Regions from separate parts of the Streptomyces sp. NBC_00096 genome, predicted to be linked through region 2. Evidence: riboswitches for the same ligand, from Rfam matches in the RefSeq annotation. Region 2 holds a riboswitch; the other holds the start of a gene.
What was found. Region 2 has a riboswitch for S-adenosylmethionine ahead of thrC (threonine synthase). Riboswitches for the same ligand answer to the same signal wherever they lie in the genome.

Region 1 (3,402 bases), 2.2 Mb from region 2:
CCTGCGGCTCGCTGCCCAGGAGGGTGCGGACCAGCGGGTGGGCGCAGAACAGGCCGTCGCGGACGCCGATGCCGTACTCGGCGGAGAGCGCGGCGGCGAAGTGGGAGCTGTTCCAGCCGTCCACCACGAAGGAGATGACGCCGACGCGCGGGGCGTCGTCACCGAAGAGGGAGAGGATCCGCACGGCCGGGACGTCGGCCAGACCGTCCCGGACCTTGGCGATGAGCTGCCGCTCGCGGGCGACGAGGCTTTCGAACCCGGCCTCGTTCAGCGCCTTGCAGGCGGAGGCGATGGAGTAGACGCCGATGACGTTCGGGGAGCCGGCCTCGTGGCGGGCGGCCGTGGTGTGCCACTCGACGTCCACGCCGCCGTCCTCGCGCCTGGCCACCTTGCGGGAGGCGCCGCCGCCGGCGAGGTACGGCTCGGCCTCCTGGAGCCAGTCCGAGCGGCCGGCGAGGACGCCCGAGCCGAAGGGCGCGTAGAGCTTGTGGCCGGAGAAGGCGACCCAGTCCACGTCCAGCTCCTGCACGGAGACGGGGTGGTGCGGGGCCAGCTGGGCGGCGTCCAGCACGATCCGTGCGCCGTGGGCGTGCGCGGCGGCGGCGAGCTCCTTGACGGGCCACAGTTCACCGGTGACGTTCGAGGCGCCGGTGACGCAGACCAGCGCCGGACCGTAGGGGTCGCGGCCGGCGAGCGCCCGCTCCAGGGTCTCGACGGCCTGGGCCGGGGTGCGGGGCGCGTTGAGGTAGGTGACCTGCGCGTCCTTCCACGGCAGCAGCGAGGCGTGGTGCTCGGTCTCGAAGACGAACACCTGGCAGTCGGCCGGCACCACGGCGGCGAGCAGGTTGAGGGAGTCGGTGGTGGACCGGGTGAAGATCACCTGGTCGGAGGGGCGGCAGTCGAGGAACTCGGCGACGGTGACGCGGCTCTGCTCGAAGAGGTCGGTGGAGAGCTGCGAGAGGTAGCCGGCGCCGCGGTGCACGCTGCCGTAGTACGGGGCGTACGCGGCCACGTCGTCCCAGACGCGCTGCAGGGCGGGGGCGCTGGCCGCGTAGTCGAGGGCGGCGTAGGTGACTTCGCCGCCGGTGACGAGCGGGACGGTGACGTCACGGCCGAGGACCGGCAGCGGCTCGGCACAGGCGGGGTCGACGGTGACGTCGGCGGAAGCGGTGGAGGCGGCGGCGTTCAGGGTTGCGGACATGGCGGTATCTCCCGGCAGGCGGTCTGAATGGCTTCGACGAGCCCGTACGCGGACACGGCGCTGCGGCCGTTCGGGGTACGGGAATTGCCCCGGAGGAAGGGATGGCGTCCGCAGATGTGCGGGTACGCGGAAATGACCCTGTTCCGAGGGGTGAAGAAGGGGCGAGTCGCCCTATCGCATTCGCTTGCTCACGGAAAACGCTCCTCGAGAGACCAGGACCCCTGGTGTCGAGGGATCCGCGCTTGCCGTAGGCCTCACTGCCTACGACCTGGTCATCACCCGGGGCACCCCGCCACGGAAGGAGGGTTGCCGGACAGCAAGCCGGGGCCAAAACGCTGTCACTCGTGACCTGAGGAGCATCCTGCCACAAGATCCTCCGGGCGCAAGACCCCGGTCCACATTCCGGACCGGGATCTTGGCCTGATCCGACCGTCAGGCGTTGCTGGCCGCCACCCACCGCGCCAGCGCCGCCCGGGCGGCGCCCGAGTCGATCGACTCCGCAGCCCGCACGACCCCCGCCGCCAGCTGCTCCTCCAGCGACCCCGTACCCGGATCCAGCGCCACCAGGGCCGCCGCGGAGTTCAGCAGTACGGCGTCACGGACCGGGCCGGTCTCGCCGGCCAGCAGGCGGCGCGCCACGTCCGCGTTGTACGAGGCGTCCGCGCCGCCGAGCTCGGAGACGTCCACCAGGGGGATGCCGATGTCGCGCGGGTCGAAGGTCTGCTCGGCGACCTTGCCGTCCCGGACCCACCAGACCTTGGAGGTCGCCGTGGTGGTGAGCTCGTCCAGGCCGTCGTCACCGCGGAAGACCAGCGCCGAGGAACCGCGCTCCGCCAGCACGCCCGCGACGATCGGGGCCATCCGGGCGTCGGCCACGCCGGTGGCCTGGGCCCGTACCTTCGCCGGGTTGGTGAGCGGGCCGAGGAAGTTGAAGGTGGTCCGGATGCCCAGTTCCTTGCGGGCCGCCGCCACGTGCCGCAGCGCCGGGTGGAACCTGACCGCGAAGCAGAAGGTGATCCCGGCTTCCTCGGCGACCTGCGCGACCCGTGCGGGGGTGAGGTCCAGGTTGACGCCGAGCTTCTCCAGGACGTCCGAGGAGCCGCTGGCGGAGGACGCGGCCCGGTTTCCGTGCTTGACCACCTTGGCGCCCGTACCGGCCACCACGACCGCCGACATGGTCGAGATGTTGACGGTCTTGGCGCCGTCGCCCCCGGTGCCGACGATGTCCACCGTCCGGCCCGGCACCTCGATCAGGTTGGCGTGTTCGTACATGGCCCGCACCAGACCGTTGATCTCCGCGACCGTCTCGCCCTTGGCCCGCAGCGCGACCGCGAAGCCGGCGATCTGGGCGTCGGTGGCCTCGCCCCGCATGATCCGGTCCATCGCCCAGGCCGTGTCGTCGGCGCTGAGGTCCCGGCCGGTCAGCAGGGCGTCCAGCACGCCCGGCCAGCCACGGGCCGCCACGCTGTCGCCGCCTGCCGGGGTCACAACGTTCATGGTCCGCTCCTGCTGCTGGTCGGCCGTCCGATGCCGGGGCCCACGTCGAATGGGAAGGGCTTCAGCCTATCCAGCCCCGGAGACGGCAAAGAGCCCCGTCCAGACACTGGACGGGGCTCTCGCCGTGGCAACACCAGGACTGACCGAAATCAGTCCCTCAAGCGTGTGAAACGTGTGAAGCCGTGACGCGGGAGATCAGTGGTGGCCGTGGCCGCTCTGGATCTCCTTGTACTCCTCGACCGAGGGCTTCGGGATCTGGTTGTTCTCCCCGTAGTAGCCCTTGCTGAGCTTCACGCGGAGCTTCTCCAGCGCCTTCACCTTGCGCTCGACACCGTTCTCGTCGACCGTCGCGCCGATCTCGGCGGGCTGGTACTGCTCGTACGAGGTGAGCGTGTGCAGCTTGCCCTGCGAGAGCGGCTCGTGGACCTCGACGAACTCACCGTGCGGCAGGCGCTTGATGATGCCGGTCTCGCGACCGTGCAGCACCTTGTCCCGGTCCCTGCGCTGGAGGCCGAGGCAGATGCGCTTGGTGATGATGAAGGCGACGACCGGACCGACGAAGAACGCGACGCGGGCGAACCAGGTGATCGAGTTGATCGACAGGTGGAAGTACTGCGCGAACATGTCGTTTCCACCGGCGATCAGCAGGATGACGTACCACGCCAGCCAGGCCACGCCGAAGGCCGTACGGGTCGGGACGTTGC
Region 2 (3,402 bases):
ACGAGACCGCCCCCGCCGCGGCGGGCACTGAGCGTGCCGTCCGCGGCGAGGGCGTACGAGAGCGGGCCGCGGTTCGCGGCGACGAGCACCTGGGAAGCCATGCGGCGAACCTAGCCCGCCCCGCGCCCGGTCAAACGTCAGCTCCTGCGTGTCCGGCGGACCGAGACGAAGACCACTGCGCCGACCCCGGCCGTCACGCCACGCGGCGGCTCGCGTACTCCTCGATGTCCCGCATCGGCGGCCGCTCCACGGTGTCCACGGCGTGGGTGTGCGCCACGAACCCCTCCGGACCGCGCTCGAACTGCGTCAGCTCGGGGCGCACGAGGTGCCCCCGCGAGAGCCGCAGCAGCGCCGTGCGGTAGATCGCCGCGGCCATCCGCCCCAGCGCCTGGCCGTCCTGGTGCCGGTGCAGCCGTACGCCCACGTCCACCTGGGCCAGCGCGTCCAGCCCGACCGTGTGCAGCGCGTCCACCAGCAGGCCCAGCTCGACGCCGTAGCCCACGGGGAAGGGCAGCCGCTCCAGCAGCTCGCGGCGTACGGCGTACTCGCCGCCCAGCGGCTGGACGAAGCCCGCCAGCCGGGGCCAGTGGAGGTTGAGCAGCGGGCGGGCCACCAGCTCCGTGACCCGGCCGCCCTGGCCGGGGGTGTCCCCCAGGGGGCGGTCGTACATCGCCTTGACGAACTGCACCTGCGGATCGGTCAGCAGCGGGCCGACGATCCCGGAGACGAAGGAGGCGGAGAAGTCCCGCAGGTCGGCGTCGACGAAGCAGACGACGTCACCGGAGGTGGCCAGCAGCGAGCGCCACAGCACTTCGCCCTTGCCGGGCACGGCGGGGATGCGCGGCAGGATCTCGTCGCGGTGCACCACCCGGGCGCCCGCCTTGGCCGCGACCTCGGCGGTGCGGTCGGTGGAGCCCGAGTCGATCACCACCAGTTCGTCGACCAGGGGGAGCGGGGGCCCCTCGATCAGATCGCGCCGGATCACCTCGACGATCTCCCCGACGGTGGCCTCCTCGTTCAGCGCGGGCAACACCACGCTGACCGTCGTACCGGCTGCCCTTTTGGCGGAAAGCAACTGGTCGAGCGGTCGGTCGGCGGCGGACCAGGAGCGGTCTGCCAGCCAGCGCTCCACCTCTTCCAGCACCTTCGGAACTCCTCTGTCGATCCGTGGACCACCTGCGGTTTCGGCCGAAATGTGATCCATCTCGCGGTTCGGACGGCTGTCTCAACCACCCGGGGCTTCGGTTACAGTCTTGAACAACGCAAAGGTCCGCCGCATGCCGGGGGCCCGCGTACAAACGCCCGGGCGCGCCACAGAGCGTGTTGCCCGGTGCCATACCGCTCATCCAGAGGGGCAGAGGGACACGGCCCGTTGAAGCCCCGGCAACCCTCCAGTCGGTTCTCGCGATCGCGCACACCAGCGACGTCAGCGAGGTCCCCGGCTAGGGAAGGTGCCAATTCCGTCTCATGGCGAAGTGCGCCATGGGGAAGATGAGGAGAAAGGGCCTCGCCATCATGGCTGCACAGACTGTCTCAACCTCTGCCGAATCCGCTGCTTCGGGCACTTCTGTCGATCTCGGTCCCGCCACCGGCCTTTCCTGTCGTGAGTGCGGTACCCGCTTCGAGCTCGGCCCGATCTTCGCCTGCGCCGAATGTTTCGGACCTCTCGAAGTCGCCTACGAGCTGCCGCTCGGTGACCCCGAAGCCCTGCGCGCCGCGATCGAGGCCGGCCCGAACAACATCTGGCGCTACGCGCCGCTGCTGCCCGTCCCGGCGGACGTGGCCTCCAAGCCGAGCCTGAACCCGGGCTTCACCAAGCTCGTGGACGCGGCCAACCTGGCCAAGGAGCTCGGCTTCACCGGCAAGCTGTACGTCAAGGACGACTCCGGCAACCCGACGCACTCCTTCAAGGACCGCGTCGTGGCCATCGCCGTCGAGGCCGCCCGCGCCTTCGGCTTCACCACCCTCTCCTGCTCCTCCACCGGCAACCTGGCCGGCGCCGTCGGCGCCGCGGCCGCCCGCGCCGGCTTCCGCTCCTGCGTCTTCATCCCGCACGACCTGGAGCAGGGCAAGGTCGTCATGGCCGGTGTCTACGGTGGCGACCTGGTCGGCATCGAGGGCAACTACGACGACGTCAACCGCTTCTGCTCCGAGCTCATCGGTGACCCGCTGGGCGAGGGCTGGGGCTTCGTCAACGTCAACCTGCGCCCGTACTACGGCGAGGGTTCCAAGACCCTGGCGTACGAGATCTGCGAGCAGCTCGGCTGGCAGCTGCCCGACCAGATCGTCATCCCGATCGCGTCCGGCTCGCAGCTGACGAAGATCGACAAGGGTCTGCAGGAGCTGATCAAGCTCGGCCTCGTCGAGGACAAGCCGTACAAGATCTTCGGTGCCCAGGCCGAGGGCTGCTCGCCCGTCTCGACCGCCTTCAAGGCCGGTCACGAGGTGGTCCGCCCGCAGAAGCCGAACACCATCGCCAAGTCGCTGGCCATCGGCAACCCGGCGGACGGCCCGTACGTCCTGGACATCGCGCGCCGCACCGGCGGCTTCGTCGAGGACGTCAACGACGAGCAGGTCGTCGAGGCCATCAAGATCCTCGCGCAGACCGAGGGCATCTTCGCCGAGACCGCGGGCGGCGTGACCGTCGGCGTGACGAAGAAGCTGGTCGAGAACGGTCAGCTCGACCCCTCGCTGACCACCGTGATCCTGAACACCGGTGACGGCCTCAAGACCCTGGAGGCGGTGGCCGCCGACAGCGGCCAGACCGCCACCATCCGCCCGAGCCTGGACGCGTTCCGCGCCGCCAACCTGGCCTGATCTCCCTCCCTGCACCCCGGAAAGGCAGTAGCGCCATGAGCGTCAACGTCCGCATCCCCACCATCCTGCGCACCTACACCGGTGGCAAGGCCGAGGTCCCCGCCGAGGGCGCGACCCTCGCCGAGGTCATCGAGTCCCTGGAGAAGAGCCACCCGGGCATCGCCGCGCGCGTCCTGGACGACCAGGGCAAGCTGCGCCGCTTCGTGAACGTCTACGTCAACGACGACGACGTGCGCTTCGAGGGCGGGCTGCAGACGTCCACCCCGGACGGCGCGGGCATCTCGATCATTCCGGCCGTCGCGGGCGGCTGCTGACGACGGGCCCGCTCCGCCCAGAACGCTGAATTGCCCCCTCCGGTAATAACCGGAGGGGGCAATTCTGCTTGATTGGGCGCGGTAAGGTTGGGGAAGTCCCCTCCGCTGTTCTTGCCCGCCGCATATGAGCGGGCCGCGAGAGGGTTGACATTGAGTCAACATGCAAGTGCGCTATGGGGCGTTGGCGTGGTTTGTCCGGCCCGAGTTGCCCAGGAATATTCCTGATTTTCACCCTATTTCAATCTTTTGGCGTGTCCAGAATTCTCGTCGG

Region 1: linked by a shared signal. The riboswitch ahead of OG904_RS22620 (aminotransferase class V-fold PLP-dependent enzyme) and the one ahead of thrC (threonine synthase) in region 2 are both predicted to bind S-adenosylmethionine.

Annotation. Positions count from the first base shown of each region.
Region 1 covers NZ_CP108221.1:5,128,680-5,132,081, reverse strand. The annotation lists gene OG904_RS22620 (aminotransferase class V-fold PLP-dependent enzyme) at 1-1,201, opposite strand, end outside; SAM riboswitch class IV at 1,435-1,551, opposite strand; gene trpD (anthranilate phosphoribosyltransferase) at 1,634-2,698, opposite strand; gene OG904_RS22610 (cytochrome bc complex cytochrome b subunit) at 2,894-3,402, opposite strand, start outside.
Region 2 covers NZ_CP108221.1:2,957,216-2,960,617, reverse strand. The annotation lists gene OG904_RS12775 (trehalose-6-phosphate synthase) at 1-101, opposite strand, end outside; gene OG904_RS12770 (glucosyl-3-phosphoglycerate synthase) at 194-1,144, opposite strand; SAM riboswitch class I at 1,340-1,498, shown strand; gene thrC (threonine synthase) at 1,516-2,817, shown strand; gene OG904_RS12760 (MoaD/ThiS family protein) at 2,853-3,131, shown strand.